2 linked regions of the Actinopolymorpha cephalotaxi genome follow. The main gene of each other region encodes a partner of the protein of the gene in region 2 in a complex. Links are inferred from orthologs where the notes say so. Each region holds a gene or a part of one and is shown on either strand. Other genes may lie near its edges.

The links.
Region 1: the proteins of dnaG (region 2) and dnaB are in contact, whole or in part, in a crystal structure (PDB 2R6A), measured with the Geobacillus stearothermophilus proteins. The link is inferred for Actinopolymorpha cephalotaxi from one-to-one orthologs. Residues at the interface, in WP_049624496.1 of Geobacillus stearothermophilus: Lys456, Leu457, Leu458, Pro459, Ala460, Asn463, Ala464, Leu467, Leu535, Leu536, Ile537, Ala538, Gln544, Glu545, Asp548, Tyr549, His552; in WP_033016901.1 of Geobacillus stearothermophilus: Ser13, Glu15, Ala16, Gln18, Glu91, Leu92, Asp94, Ala95, Val96, Pro97, Thr98, Ala99, Ala100, Asn101, Tyr104, Tyr105, Ile108.

What each region holds. Positions count from the first base shown.
Region 1 is NZ_JACBZA010000001.1:6,075,630-6,083,046, reverse strand. What follows is about bases 2,309-5,236. They hold dnaB (replicative DNA helicase), read right to left. Parts: upstream 4,463-5,236; coding sequence 3,155-4,462; downstream 2,309-3,154. Other genes in these bases: FHR37_RS27040 (MATE family efflux transporter), read left to right, coding at 4,998-5,236; FHR37_RS27050 (phosphatase PAP2 family protein), read left to right, coding at 2,356-3,150. In the rest of the region: FHR37_RS27060 (VOC family protein), read left to right, coding at 1-150; FHR37_RS27055 (ABC1 kinase family protein), read right to left, coding at 228-2,204; more of FHR37_RS27040, read left to right, coding at 5,237-6,329; rplI (50S ribosomal protein L9), read right to left, coding at 6,437-6,883; rpsR (30S ribosomal protein S18), read right to left, coding at 6,902-7,138; FHR37_RS27025 (single-stranded DNA-binding protein), read right to left, coding at 7,216-7,417. UniProt on the Escherichia coli protein: The main replicative DNA helicase, it participates in initiation and elongation during chromosome replication. Travels ahead of the DNA replisome, separating dsDNA into templates for DNA synthesis.
Region 2 is NZ_JACBZA010000001.1:3,042,289-3,049,718, reverse strand. Bases 4,490-7,430 are described here. They hold dnaG (DNA primase), read left to right. Parts: upstream 4,490-4,958; coding sequence 4,959-6,902; downstream 6,903-7,430. Other genes in these bases: xylB (xylulokinase), read left to right, coding at 7,050-7,430; FHR37_RS13515 (ABC transporter family substrate-binding protein), read right to left, coding at 4,490-4,782. Outside these bases: FHR37_RS13530 (ABC transporter ATP-binding protein), read right to left, coding at 1-364; FHR37_RS33115 (ABC transporter permease), read right to left, coding at 364-1,374; FHR37_RS13520 (ABC transporter permease), read right to left, coding at 1,386-2,894; more of FHR37_RS13515, read right to left, coding at 3,025-4,489. UniProt on the Escherichia coli protein: RNA polymerase that catalyzes the synthesis of short RNA molecules used as primers for DNA polymerase during DNA replication.

The DNA.
Region 1 (7,417 bases), 3.0 Mb from region 2 along the record:
GTCGAGGTCGAACGCGTCCTCGAACTCGGCGCCACGATCTTCGACGACCGGCGCAACACCGACGGCACCGGCTGGGTGGTCTTCGCCGACCCGGAGGGCAACGAGTTCTGCGTTCTGCGCAGCGAGGCCGAGCGCGCCACGACCTCCTGATCACACCGGCTCCCGGCGTGCACCGACCCGTGGTTGGCGCACGCCACGTCAAGTGCGGATTGACAGTACGTCCCGACTCAGGCCGGGTCCCGCCGGAACACCACCACCAGGACCCGCAGCACCAACACGACGGCCACGATCAGCAACGCGTACCCCAGCACGCCGAACAGGCCGAAGGTCTCGGTGACCCGGGGTCCACCCTCGGTGCCCAGCAGCATCACCGCGAGCACCCCGGCCGCCGCCCCGACGAACGCCAGCAGCGCCTGGTGCACGAGGCCGGTCACCACCCGGCGGTCCCGGGCGTCGGCGAACAGCCGGACGTTGACCGTGAACCTGCCGTGCTCGACGGCGTCGGCGATTCGGTCCACCCGGCGCGGCAGCCGGCGCAGCATCGGCAGCAGGGTCACGAGCTCGTCCTCGAGCGCCTGCCGCAGGCGTATCGGCTCCACCGCCTCGGCGAACTGCGCACGCCCGACCTCGCGGGCACCGGCCACCAGGTCGAAGTCCGGGTCCACCACGGTGAGCGTGCCCTCCAGCGTGGCGAACGTACGGAAGATCGCCGCCACCTGCGGCGGGATACCGAGCCGGTGGGTGGTGACCAGGCGGAACAGCTCGGCGAACGCGGCGGCACCGGCGCTCGCGCCGGGTGAGGCGTACCGGACGATCAGCACGCCGAGCGCGCGTTCGAGAGTGCGTTCGTCGATCTCGTCCGGACGGTCGACCAGCTCCAGCAGCGCGTCGCTGGCGGCCATCGAGTCGGCCCGCCCCAGCGCGGCCAGCAACCGGCCGACCGCCAACCTGGTCGTCCCGTCCAACCGGCCCACCGACCCGAGGTCCAGCATCCCGAGGGAGCCGTCGGCGGCGACCAGCACGTTGCCCGGATGAAGATCCACGTGAAACATCCCGCGTACCAGCACCTGGTCGAAGACCGTCTCCAGCAGAGCGTTCGCCACCTGCCGCCGGCGACCGGCACCGAGGGCGGCGAGGGTTTCCTCGGCCGCGCCGAGCGGCGTGCCGTGCAGGCGTTCCATCACCAGGACGCGTTCGGAGGCGAGCCCGGCGTGGGGTGCGGGCACCCGGATCTCCCGGTCCGGTCCGTCGGCGAGAGCCGCGGCCATCGCCTGCAGGTTGTCGCGTTCGACGGTGAAGTCGAGCTCCTCGCGCAGCGCCTCGGCGAACCCACCGGCGAGGTCGGCGACCCGCAGGGACCGCCCCCAGTCGGTACGGAACTCCAGCGTGCGGGCCAGCCGGAGCAGGATGTCGAGGTCACGCTCGACGGTCCGCTCGATGCCGGGACGCTGGACCTTCACCACGACCGGTCGGCCGTCGGGCAGCCGGGCGCTGTGCACCTGCGCGACCGAGGCCGCCGCGAGCGGGGCGTGGTCGAACTCCGCGAACACCTCACCGACGGGACGCCCGAACTCCGAGACCAGCACCTCCTCGACCAGCGGCCAGGCGATGGGCGCGGCGTTGTCCTGCAGTTGGGTCAGCTCGGCCACGAACTCCGGCGGCAGCAGGTCGCGCCGGGTCGACAGTTGCTGGCCCAGCTTGACGAACGTGACCCCGCCCTCGTCCAGCGCCCGGCGCACCGACCTGGCCAGGTCGCGCCGGGAGACGGCCGACTCCAGACCGCGGTGCCGGTGCCCGCGCAGGAACCGGCCGAGTCCGTGCCGCGCGGCGATGCGCACGATCTGGGAGTAGCGCCGTGCCCGGACCAGCCGTGAGCGCCAGCCACGCCAGAGTTCGATCGGCCCGGGCAGCGAGCCGTCGGGTACGAGCACCTCGGCGATGACCAGGACGATCATCGCCACCAGGCTGGCGCAACAGGCGGCGAGGACGATGAGCAGGATCCCGGAGCCCGTGTCGATGGCCTCGGGCCCGGGCACCATCGCGGCCAGCAGCGGACCGCAGACCACCAGGGCGAGAGCGGCGGCGAGCACCGTCCGGACCAGGCCGATCCGGACGCCGAGCAGCCGGCGGATGGCCACGGCGAAACCGAGGCCGACGACGAAGAGGGTTGGCAGGAAGAAGACGGTGCCGAGCAGTTTCTGCACCGGTTCATCCTGGCAGCGACGGTTTCGTCCTGTCAGTCCGGATTTCATCGCCGAACCCGGCGGGCCTGTCCCAGCTCGGGAGGCCGGCTCCCGCGAGATGTGGCTCCCGTGAGATGTGGACTGTCAGCATGCGCTGGTTGTTCACTGTGACGTGCGAAACAACGGGGCCTCCGGTGGCCGCGGATCTGCGTGGGCACGAGGAGCACGGGGTGGTCCTCGGTCATCGCGGTGGGCCGTCGTCGAACTCGTCGGTCTCGCTGCCTGGTTCGTCGTCTTCACGCGCCTGCATGCACTCACCGGCCAGGACGTCTCCGCCGCGACCCGCAACGCCGTCGGCCTGCAGTCGCTGGAGCGGGCCGCCCATCTGGACATCGAGCTGGCAGCGAACCAGTGGCTCGCCCAGGCGCCGGTCCTGATCCAGCCGTCGGTGTACTTCTACCGGTTGTACTACGTCGCGCTCATCGGGGTGCTGGTGTGGGCCGCCCTGCGGCACGGCGACCTCTACGTGCGGCTGCGGCGGGTGCTGGTGGCGATGACCGTGTTGGCCCTGCTCGTCTGGTGGGCCCTGCCGATGTCTCCGCCGCGGTTCGCCCTCAGTGGGGTCGTCGACATCATCGGCGAGAACGACCTGCTGGGCAGCAGGGCGTCCACCACGATGGACAACGGTCAGAACCACTTCTCGGCGATGCCGAGCATGCACGTCGCGCTGGCGGCCTGGTGTGCGTTCGCCGTCTGGTCGGCGCTGCGCCGAACCCACCCCCGGGCAGCGCTGCCGGCCTGGCTGTTTCCCGTTCTGATGGTCGTCGTGGTCATCGCCACCGGGAACCACTACGTCCTCGACATCGCGGGCAGTGCCGCAGTGTTCGCGGTGGCGGTCGCCGCAGCCGCGGCGTGGGCACGCGTACGTCGTCGATCCCCGAGGCCGCCCTTGTCAACGCACTCTTGACAGATCAGCCCTGGGCCATGTCGACGAAGCGGGAGTAGTGGCCCTGGAAGGCGACGGTGATGTTGGCGGTGGGCCCGTTGCGGTGCTTGGCGACGATGAAGTCGGCCTCGCCGGGCCGGGACGACTCGCGTTCGTAGGCGTCCTCGCGGTGCAGCAGGATCACCATGTCCGCATCCTGTTCAATGCTGCCCGATTCGCGAAGGTCGGAGAGCATCGGGCGCTTGTCGGTGCGCTGCTCGGGACCGCGGTTGAGCTGGGACAGCGCGACGACGGGGACGCCGAGCTCCTTGGCCAGCAGCTTGAGGTTTCGGGAGAACTCCGCGACCTCCACCTGCCGGCTCTCCACCCGCTTGCCGGACGTCATCAGCTGGATGTAGTCGAGGACGATCAGCCGCAGGTCGTTGCGCTGGCGCAGCCGCCGGCACTTGGCCCGGATCTCCATCAGCGTCATGTTGGGCGAGTCGTCGATGAAGAGCGGGGCGCCGGAGACCTCGCCCATCCGCCGCGCCATCCGCGCCCAGTCGTCGTCGCTCATGCTGCCCTGCCGCATGTGGTGCAGCGGGACCCGGGCCTCCGCCGACAGCAGCCGCATGGTGATCTCGGTACGGCTCATCTCCAGCGAGAAGATCACCGACGCCAGGCCGTGCTTGACCGACGCCGCCCGGGCGAAGTCGAGGGCCAGCGCGCTCTTGCCGACACCGGGCCGGGCGGCCACGACGATCAGCTGGCCGGGGTGCAGGCCGTTGGTCAGCGCGTCCAGGTCGGTGAACCCGGTGGGCACGCCGACCATCTGCCCGCCGCGGGAGCCGATCGCCTCGATCTCGTCGAGCGCGGACTCCATGATCTCGCCGAGGACGGCGTAGTCCTCGCTGCTGCGCTTGTCGGTGACGCTGTAGATCTCCGCCTGCGCCCGGTCGACCACGTCGTCGACGTCACCGTCGCCGGCGTACCCGATCTGGGTGATCTTGGTGCCCGCCTCGACCAGCCGGCGCAGGATCGCCTTCTCCCGCACGATCACGGCGTAGTAGCCGGCGTTGGCCGCCGACGGCACCGAGGCGATCAGGGTGTGGAGATAGGGCGCGCCGCCGATCCGGGGCAGCTCGCCCTTGCGCTGCAGCTCCGCCGCCACGGTCACCGCGTCGGCGGGCTCGCCCCGGCCGTAGAGGTCGAGCACCGCCTCGTAGACCATCTCGTGCGCGGGCCGGTAGAAGTCGGGCCCGCGGATCTCCTCCACCACGTCGGCGATGGCGTCCTTGGACAGCAGCATGCTGCCGAGCACGCACTGCTCCGCGGCGAGGTCCTGTGGCGGCATCCGGTCGGGTGCACCTTCGACCGCGCGGGGGACAGGGAACTCACTGACACTCACTGCCGCACTACCTCCGACGCTCCACCCGTGACGAACACCTGTGCGACAGTTCTAGCGGCGACCACCGACAAGGCGGTGAACCCGACCGGACAGGGTTCGACGTGAGAGGCGACCGTACGCCGTGCGGGCCGGTGAGCGGCAACTCTGTCGTACACAGGGGCTGTGGGTAGCCGGTGGATTGCCTGGGGATTCGCTGTGCACAGCCTGGGGATTTCTCTGTGGAGAAGATCTCGCCCGCCCGGCGATCAGGCGCTTCGCCTGCGGATTCGGCGTCCCCACGCTGTGGACACGGGATGTGTCCGGAGAAAGTGCCCGGCAATTGCTTGCCCGGGCGTGTCGGTCACGCCGGGCGCGCCGCGTCCGCCCGGCCCACCTGGGGCCGACGACCGGCCGCGCACCGTGGTGGCCGCATCATAGGGACGGCCACCCCCACAGCCCCCCACCCGCACCGTGCCGCGGCGTCCCCGGAGGTACCCCGCCCGTGTCCCTCACCCGGCTCCGGAGCCCGTACGACCGGGACATCCTTCGGCTGGCGATCCCGGCGTTCGGCGCGCTGATCGCCGAACCCGTCTACCTGCTGGCCGACTCCGCGATCGTCGGCCACCTGGGCACCCCCCAGCTCGCCGCCCTCGGCCTGGCCGGCACGGCACTGCAGACCCTGGTAGGCGTGTTCGTCTTCCTCGCCTACGCCACCACCGCGTCCGTCGCCCGTCACCTGGGCGCGGGCGATCGCCGGTCGGCGCTGGCGTACGGCATCGACGGGCTGTGGCTGGCGCTCGGGCTCGGGGTGCTGCTCGCGCTCGTCGGCACCCTGGCGGCCCCGGCCGTCGTCGGCGCGTTCGGGCCCTCACCGCAGGTGCACGAGTTCGCGGTCACCTATCTGCGGGTGGCGGTGCTCGGCATGCCCGCGCTGTTGCTGACGTTCGCCGGGACGGGCGTGCTGCGCGGGCTGCAGGACACCCGGACGCCGCTGTGGATCGCCGGCGCGTCGTACGTCGGGAACGTCGTGCTCAACGTGCTCTTCGTCTACGGCCTGCACCTGGGGATCGCGGGCTCGGCGTGGGGCACGGTGCTCGCCCAGACCGCCGGCGCGGTGGCGCTGGTCGTGGTCGTGGTCCGAGCAGCCCGCCGGCACGGTGCGCCGCTGAAGCCGGACCTGCCCGGCATCCGGGCGAGCGCGCACGCGGGCGTACCACTGATCATCCGCACGCTGACGCTGCGGGCCGCGCTGCTGGTCACCGCGTACGTCGCCACGTCGTTCGGCGACGTGTCCCTGGCCGCCAACCAGGTGGCGTTCACGCTGTGGAACACCCTCGCCATCGCCCTGGACGCGATCGCGATCGCCGGCCAGGCCATCGTGGGCCGCTACCTCGGCGGGTCGGACGTGGCGGGCACGCGGGCGGCGACCCGCCGGATGGTGGAGTGGGGCATCGGCGCGGGAGTGGTGTTCGGCGCGGTGGTGGTGCTGGCGCGGCCGGTGTACGTGCCGTTGTTCAGCGCCGATCCCGCCGTCCAGGCGCTGCTCGCCCAGGCGGTCCTCGTGTTCGCCTGCTTCGAACCGGTCGCGGGGATCGTGTTCGTCCTGGACGGCGTGCTCATCGGCGCGGGCGACGGGAAGTACCTCGCGTACGCCGGGCTGATGACGCTGGTCGCGTTCCTGCCGCTCGCGGTGCTGGTGTACGCCACGCACGCGGGCCTACTCGCGCTGTGGTGGGCGTTCGGCGGGTTCATGGTGGCCCGGCTGGTGACCCTGGCGGTGCGTGCCCGCGGCGACGCCTGGCTGGTGACCGGGGCGGGCGCCGCCCGCCGCTGACGGGCCGGAGAACGACCCGGAGAACGACCGGAGGGGCGGCCCCGGACTCGGGACCGCCCCTCCGGGCAGCAATGCGCTCGGGTGCGCCGAGGCGCACCCCGCGGTGCTCAGGCCGAGACGACCTCGAGCGACAGCGTGGCGGCCAGCTCCTGGTGCAGGCGAACCGACACCTGGTGCGAGCCGAGCGTCTTGATCGGCGTGCCGATCTCGATCCGCCGCTTGTCGATGTCGGGGCCGCCGGACTTCTTGACCGCCGCCACGATGTCGGCGACGGTGACCGAGCCGAACAGCCGACCGCTCTCGCCGGACCGCGCCGGCAGCTTCACCGACAGGCCCTCGAGCTGGCTCTTGACCTGCTCGGCGTGCCCGAGGTCGCGGATCTCGCGGACCTCGCGTGCCTTGCGGATCGAGGCGACCTGCTTCTCGCCGCCCTTGGTCCAGCGCATGCCGAGACCGCGCGGGATGAGGAAGTTACGGCCGTAGCCGTCCTTGACCTCGACGATGTCGCCCGGAGTGCCCAGACCGGACACTTCCTGGGTGAGGATGAGCTTCATAGCGTGTCAACCTCCTCGTCAGCGCGCGGTGCTGGTGTAGGGCAGCAGGGCGACTTCGCGCGAGTTCTTGATGGCAACCGCGACGTCCCGCTGGTGCTGGGTGCAGTTGCCGCTCACGCGGCGGGCACGGATCTTGCCGCGGTCGGAAATGAACTTCCGCAGCAGAGTCGTGTCCTTGTAGTCGACGTAGGAGATCTTCTCCTTGCAGAACACGCAAACCTTCTTCTTGGGCTTGCGTACAGGGGGCTTGGCCATCGTGGTGCTCCTCCAGGAAGCCCCGCTTCACGCGGGAATGGTCGCGGATGGGGAAAGAACGGGATGACGTCGGTGGATCAGAAGGGCGGCTCGTCCTGGGATCCGCCGGACTGCTGTCCGCCGCCACCCCAGGGGTCGTTCCCGCCGGACTGCTGGCCGCCGCCCTGTCGGGCGCCGCCGCCACCGCCGCCACCTTGCTGCGTCTGCCACGGGTCGTCGCCACCGAAGCCGCCCTGTGCACGGCTGGTCTTGGTGACCTTGGCAGTCGCGTTGCGGAGG
Region 2 (7,430 bases):
TCGAGGACACCGACTTGCCCGAGCCGGACTCGCCGACGATGCCGAGGACCTCGCGTTCGTGCACGACGTAGGAGGCTCCGCGGACGGCGCGGACCGTTCCGTCCTCGGTGGGGAAGCTCACCGCGAGGTTCTCCACCCGGAGCACCTCCGCCGGCGGCGCGCCCGGCCCGGCGCCACCGGTGCCGCGGCCGGCCGCACGGTCGGGTCCGAACGCGTCGTCACGTCCACGTCCGGGCGGGCCGAAGTCCAGCACCTCGGGACCGGTGCCGTCGCGGTCGCCGGTGCCGTCGGCGCCGAGCTGACCGGGGGAGTCGGGGCCGGATCCGGAACGGCTGCCCCGGCGGGGCCACAGGGAAGGAGTCATCAGGCGCGCACCCTTGTCTGTCGCGGGTCGAACGCGTCCCGCAGCCCGTCGCCGATGAAGTTGACCGCGAGGGCGATGGCGATGATGAACAACCCGGGCCACCAGAACAGCCAGGGCCGGGTGATCATCGCCGAGCGGTACTGCGTGATGAGCAGGCCGAGGGAGGTGTCCGGCGGCTGGACGCCGAACCCGAGGAACGACAGCGCCGTCTCCAGCAGCACCGCGCCGGCGATCGTCAGGGTGGCGCTCACCACGATCACGCCGATGGCGTTCGGCATGATGTGCCGGAAGATCGTCCGCATCGACGGCGTGCCGACGGCGCGGGCCGCCTCCACGAACTCCTTCTCCCGCAGGGAGAGGAACTCACCGCGCACCAGCCGGGCGAGCTGGGTCCAGACCACCAGTCCCAGCACGATGCCGAGCATGACGATGCCGCTGCCGAGTGCCATCCGGCCGACGACCGCGCAGATGACGATCGTCGGGATGGTGATCATCACGTCGGTGAAGCGCATCAGCGCGGCCTCCACCCAGCCGCGGAAGTAGCCCGCGACCGCGCCGACGACCGTGCCGACAATGGTGGCCACGATGCCGACGATGAACGCGACCATCAGCGACTGCTGCGCACCGCGCATGGTGAGCGCGAAGTAGTCCTTGCCGATGTTGTCCTGGCCGAACGGGTGCGCGCCCCACCGCAGGCCACCGCCGCCGAGGAAGGAGGGCACCACGCTGAGGGTCGGGCGGCCGCCGTCGACCACCTCGGCGGTCGCCTTGTAGCTCAGGTGCCACCAGCCGGGCAGCGGCCCGATGCCGATCGAGCTGAACGCGAGGAGGAGTACGCCGGCCAGCAGCACCATGCCGGCCAGCGCGGCCCGGTGCCGGAAGAACCTGCTGCGGATCAGCTGGCCCTGGGTACGGGCGACGACGGTCGTCCCGCCCGGCGCCGTGTCGTCCGGCCCGCGCGCGGGCCCGGGCTCACCCGGGACCTGCCGGTCGGTGGCTTGAGTGGTCACGCGTCCTCCCTTCACGTCAGCCGGATTCGCGGGTCGAGGTAGGCGTAGGCGATGTCGGCCAGCATGTTGAACACCACGACGGCGGTGCCGGAGACGATGAAGAACGCCATCACGGGGTTGGGGTCGACGTTCATCACGCCGTCCCGGAACATCACGCCGAGGCCTCGCCAGCCGAAGACGTTCTCGGTGATGATCGCCCCGCCGAACATGCCGGCGAAGTCGAACGCCATCAGCGTGGTCAGCGGCACCAGCGCGTTGCGCAGGGCGTGCCGGGTGATGACGCTGCGCTCGGTCAGTCCCTTGGACCGGGCGGTGCGTACGTAGTCCTGGTTGAGCACCTCGAGCATGCTCGCCCGGGTGTAGCGGGTGTACAGCGCGAACGAGATCAGCAGCAACGCCATGCTGGGCAGGGCGATGTGGCTCACCGCGTCCCAGGTGAGGTCCCAGAACCCGCCGGTGAAGTTGGGGGTGCGGGCGCCGATGGTGGAGACCGGCCGGCCGAACGTGCGCTGGCTGTAGCCGGAGAACGCCTGGAAGAACCTGTCGAAGAAGATCAGCCCGCCGGTGAACAGCCCGGTGAGTACGGCCGCGGTGACCGCGCGCCGGCGTTGCACCCCGCCCAGCGCCAGGCCGATGCCGGCGCTGACCACGACGCTGACCAGGGCGAGGCCCGCGATCACCGCCCAGGTCGGGTCGGCGAGGACGGAGTTGAGCGCCAGCGAGGACAGGGCGCCGACCCCGGCCGCCGCCAGCGCGGCGTACAGCGGATCGCGGTTGCGCAGACCCGCGACCAGGGTGGCGATCCCGACGGCGGACGCCAGCGAGACGACCAGGATCACCGCGAAGCCGAGACCCGGATCGGCGAACCACCGGGTGAGCGACAGATAGGTGAGGATGCCACCGGCCGACAGCGCCGCCACCGTGAACGCGAGGGCCCGGCGGCGCAGGTTGCCGCCCATGATCGCGCTCCAGGCGAGTCCGGCCACGGCGGCGACGAGCACGATCACCTGGACGGGTATCTCCGGATCGCGCAGCCAGTTGTTGAACTCGATCGCGGCGAACTGCTTGAGCATCACCGCCACCCAGAACGACGGCAGCGAGAAGAACAGGAACGACCCGAGGGTGACCGCGTAGTCGAACCCGGTGTACTGCCGCAGTGCCGACACGATCCCGACCATGATCCCGACGACCAGGGCCAGCACCGAGGCGGCCAGGACGAGTTGCAGGGTGGCCGTCACCGCCTGGCTGAGCAGGCCGCCGACGTCCTGGCCGGTTCGGGTGGAGCCCAGGTCACCGTGGGCGACCCCCGCGAGCCAGGTGACGTAGCGCAGCGGCACCGGCTGGTCGAGGTGCATGAGTTTCGTGCGCTCGGCGATCTTCTGCGCCCGTTGCGCTGTCTGGTCCTGCCGCAGGTCGGCCAGCGGGTCACCCGACAACGCGGTCAGCGTGTAGACGACGAACGTCGCCACGAGCAGCACACAGGCCGAGATGACGAGCCTGCGCACGATGAAGACGACCACCCCGAACTCCTCACTGAACGTCGTACGCAGGCCTTCTCGTCCGGTGGTTCGCCGTGGCGGGCCGGCCGGCCCGCCACGGCGTTTCGCCAGGGCTGTCCTACGGCCTTGCCGAATCAGGCCGGGTGGCGTCCTAGGACGCGGACCACTTGTCCATGTTCCAGGTGATCGACGCCTGGGACGGGTTCGGCTTGATGTTCTTCAGGGTGTCGCTCCAGGCCGACAGACCGGGCTGGCTGTACAGCGGGATGGTGGCCAGGTCGTCCCACAGCAGCTTCTCGATCTGCGCGTTCAGCTTGGTGCGGGTGTCGGGGTCGGTGCTGCGGTTGAGCTCGCCGATCAGCGAGTCGACCTTCTTGTTGGAGTAGCAGCCGTTGTTGTTGCCCTTGCCCGACGGCGTGCAGGCGGTCGGCGTACGGAACGTCGAGGACCAGCCGCTCACCAGCGACGAACCCGACCAGCCGAACAACGCCACGTCGAAGCCGCCGTTCGCCAGCGCGCCGTCGGCCTCGAAGAAGTTGGCGGCGCCCTGGTCGACGATCTTGAAGCCGGCCTTGCCGCAGGAGTCCGCGATCAACTGGACGACCTGGGTGCGCCGTGGGTTGGGCGTGTTGTAGCCGATCCGCACCTTCAGGCCGGAGTTGCCGGTCGAGGCCAGCATCGCCTTGGAGCCCGCGACGTCGGCCTTGGCGTACTTCTCGGCGCCGACCTCCTTCGCCACGCCGGCGTAGGCCTTGTCGAACGGCGCGATGGTACGGACGTCCATCGGCGCGGCGTCCGGCTTCTGCGGCTTGATCAGGTTGTCCACGATCAGCTTGCGCGGAACGCACATCGCGAACGCCTGCCGCACCTTCTTGTCCTTGAAGGGTCCGGAGCGGAAGTTGAAGTCCAGGTGGTCGTAGAGGTACTGGTCGCCGGTGACGACCTTCACGCCCTGGGTCTCCTTGAGCTGGTTGAGCAGGTCGGGGTTGGACTGCGGCTCGATGATGTTGACCTCACCGTTCTGCAGCGCCTGCACCTGCTCGTCCTGCGCGATGAAGCGGATGACGACGTTCTTCGCCGCCGGCGGGTCGCCCCAGTACTTGTCGTTGGCGGTCAGCGTGATCGACTGACCGGCGTCCCATTTGCTCAGCTTGTACGGGCCCGAGGACGGGATCACCGACGCGTCGGGCAGCTTGCCCGGCTGCATCACCCAGCCGGAGTTGTAGAACTTCGCCGCCTTGGCCAGCGCCGCCGCGTCCTTCTTCTTGACCGCGGTGATGAACTGGTCCTCGCTCATGCCCGACTGCTTCTCCACCACGTGGGCGGGCAGCAGGCCGGTCGCGCCCGGCGCCACCGACTCCCAGTCGGCGAACGGCTCGGAGAACTTGAAGGTGAACTTCTTGTCCCCGGCCGCGCAGTTGGGGGTCTCGACGAGCTCCTTGCCCGTGGTGCCCGCGGTGGAGAACAGATCCTTGCCGACCTTGCCGGAGTTGGCGGCCCAGAACAGCAGGATGTCGTCGCAGTCGATCGGGTTGCCGTCGGACCAGACCGCCTTGGGGTTGATCGTGTAGTCGACGGTGAGCGGGTCGTCGGAGGTCTTCTTGTACGTGCCGAACGTGGTGTCGGGCTTGACCGAACCATCCGCGCCGAAGTACCAGAACCCGCTCAGCACCCGCTGGAGAACGATGTTGTTCTTGCTCGCGTTGTTCTCCGCGGTGTTGCCGTTGTAGGCGTCGATCTCCTGCTCGAAGGTGTGCGTGATGGTGATCGGCGCCGACGTCTTGCCGCCCTGGGCTCCGGTGTCGGTGCCCTCCTTGTTGCCGCCACCTCCGCCGCCGCAGCCGCCGAGCACCAGCGCGGCACTGGCGACGAGTCCGACGTACCAGGTCTTCCTGCGTTGCGTGCTCACCGGCGGCTCCTAGCTGGAAATGCTCCGTCACGGGCGGGAATGCCAAAGATGATCATTCTTGTCGTACGGGCCGCAAGGGCCGTGCCGGAGTGTTATCGAGCTGAGACGTGCTGTTTATCGGGGTTGTCGACCCGGCGCCGTCCGGCTCTTCGGCGCCCGGCCGTAGACTCCGACCCATGGCCGGCCGGATCCGCGACGACGACATCGCGCTGGTCCGGGAACGCACCCGGATCGACGAGGTCGTCTCCCAGTACGTCACGTTGCGCCCGGCGGGGACCGGTTCGCTGAAGGGGCTGTGTCCCTTCCACGACGAGAAGTCGCCGTCGTTCAACGTCCGCCCCCAGGTCGGCGCCTACCACTGCTTCGGCTGCGGCGAGGGCGGCGACTCCATCTCGTTCCTGCAGAAGATCGCGGGCCTCGGTTTCGTCGAGTCGGTCGAACGCCTCGCCACCATGGCCGGCGTTCAGTTGCGCTACGTCGACGGCGGTCAGCCCGAGCGGCGCCAGCCAGGCACCCGCGCCCGGCTGATCGAGGCCCACAAGGCCGCGGAGGAGTTCTACAAGGAGCAGCTGAACTCCTCGCGCGACGCGGCGGCCGGGCGCACCTTCCTCGCCGAGCGCGGCTTCGACCGCGCGGCGGCGGAACACTTCGGCGTCGGCTTCGCCCCGCGCGGCGGCAGCGTGCTGCTGAGCCACCTGCGCGGCCGCGGTTTCTCCGACGACGAGCTCGCCACCGCCGGCCTGGCCGCCAGCGGTGCCCGCGGCCGGTACGACCGGTTCCGGGGGCGGCTGGTGTGGCCGATCCGCGAGCTGTCCGGCGACGTGGTGGGGTTCGGCGCGCGCCGGCTCTTCGACGACGACCGGATCGACGCGAAGTACCTCAACACCCCGGAGACGCCGATCTACCACAAGAGCCAGGTGCTGTACGGCGTCAACCTGGCCCGCCGCGAGATCGCCCGCCAGTTCCAGGCGGTCGTGGTGGAGGGCTACACCGACGTGATGGCCTGTCACCTCGCCGGCGTAACCACCGCCGTCGCCACCTGCGGCACGGCGTTCGGAGAGGACCACGCCCGGGTGCTACGCCGGCTGCTGCTGGACCACGAGGAGTCCCGCGGTGAGGTGATCTACACCTTCGACGGCGACGAGGCCGGCCAGCGGGCGGCGGTGAAGGCGTTCGAGGGCGACCAGCAGTTCGCGTCACAGACCTACGTCGCGGTCGAGCCGGACGGGCTCGACCCCTGCGACCTGCGGCTCAAGCACGGCGACGCGGCGGTCCGCGACCTGATCGCCCGCCGCATCCCGCTGTACCGCTTCGTCCTGGAGCGGGCGCTGGACCGGTTCGACCTGGACCGCGCCGACGGCCGGGTGGACGCGCTGCGGGCCACCGCGCCGTACTTCCGTTCCGTCCGCGACCGGGCCAAGCTGGTCGGCTACTCCCGCGAGCTCGCCGGCATGCTCGGCATGGACGTCGAGGAGGTCCGGGCGGAGGTGGCCCGGGCAGCCGCCGCCACCGGACGCGCGGCCGGTGGCCCCGGGTCCGGTGGTGCGCGCGCGGACCGAGCGGACCGGGCCGGACGTGGGCGCGGGACGGCGCCGGAGCCCGAGGCCGCGCCGGCGGCGCCGCAGACACCGCTGCCCGACCCGCGCGACCAGCCGCTCAGCACCGAACGCTCGCTGCTCCGGTTGGTGGTCCAGGCGCCGACCGTGGTGGGCCCGGCGTTCGACGCGCTGGAGGAGAACGTCTTCACCCATCCCGCGTACGTCGCCGTGCGGCAACTGGTCGCGGACGTCGGCGGCGTCGGCACCTCCGCCGGCGGCGACGCCTGGGTGTCCGCACTCGCCGAGCACGCACCCGACGACGCCGTACGCCGGCTGGTCACCGTGCTCGCCGTGGAGCCGCTGCCGGCGTCCGGTGCCCCGGAGCGGCGTTACGCCGCCGACCTGCTCGTCCGGGTGCAGGAGCGCGCGGTCGCCCGCCGGATCGCCGACGTCAAGTCCAAGTTGCAGCGGATGAACCCCACCGAGCACACCGAGGCGTACAACAAGCTCTTCGGTGAGCTGGTCGCGCTCGAGCAGCACCGCTACGGGCTGCGCGAACAGGCGGCCGGCGGCCTCGGCTGACTCCGGACCGGTCGGCGCCGCGCCGCACCGCACCGCACCCGGCGGCGCCCGTTGACCGAGGTCCCGGTGGCCGGGACCGGACCGGCTCGGCGCCCGGCCGCCACCTGCCGCACCGGCCGGTTGGCGGCAGCGGTTAGTTTCTAGAGCATGCCGAAGGTCGCCGGAGTCGACTCCTCCACCCAGTCCTGCAAGATCGTCGTGGCCGACGCCGACACCGGCGAGGTGCTCGACGAGCGCGTCGCCGCACACCCGGACGGCACCGAGTGCCCGCCGGACGCGTGGTGGTCGGCGCTGAAGGAGGCGGCCGAGGGGCTGCTGGACGACGTGGCCGCGGTCGGCGTCGCCGGCCAGCAGCACGGCATGGTCACCCTGGACGAGGCCGGCGAGGTCGTCCGCCCGGCGCTGCTGTGGAACGACACCCGGTCCGCGGAAGCGGCCCGCCGGCTGGTGCGGCTGCTCGGCCCGGGCGGCTGGGCGGAGGCGGTCGGATCGGTGCCGCTGGCCAGCATGACCGTGAGCAAGCTCGCC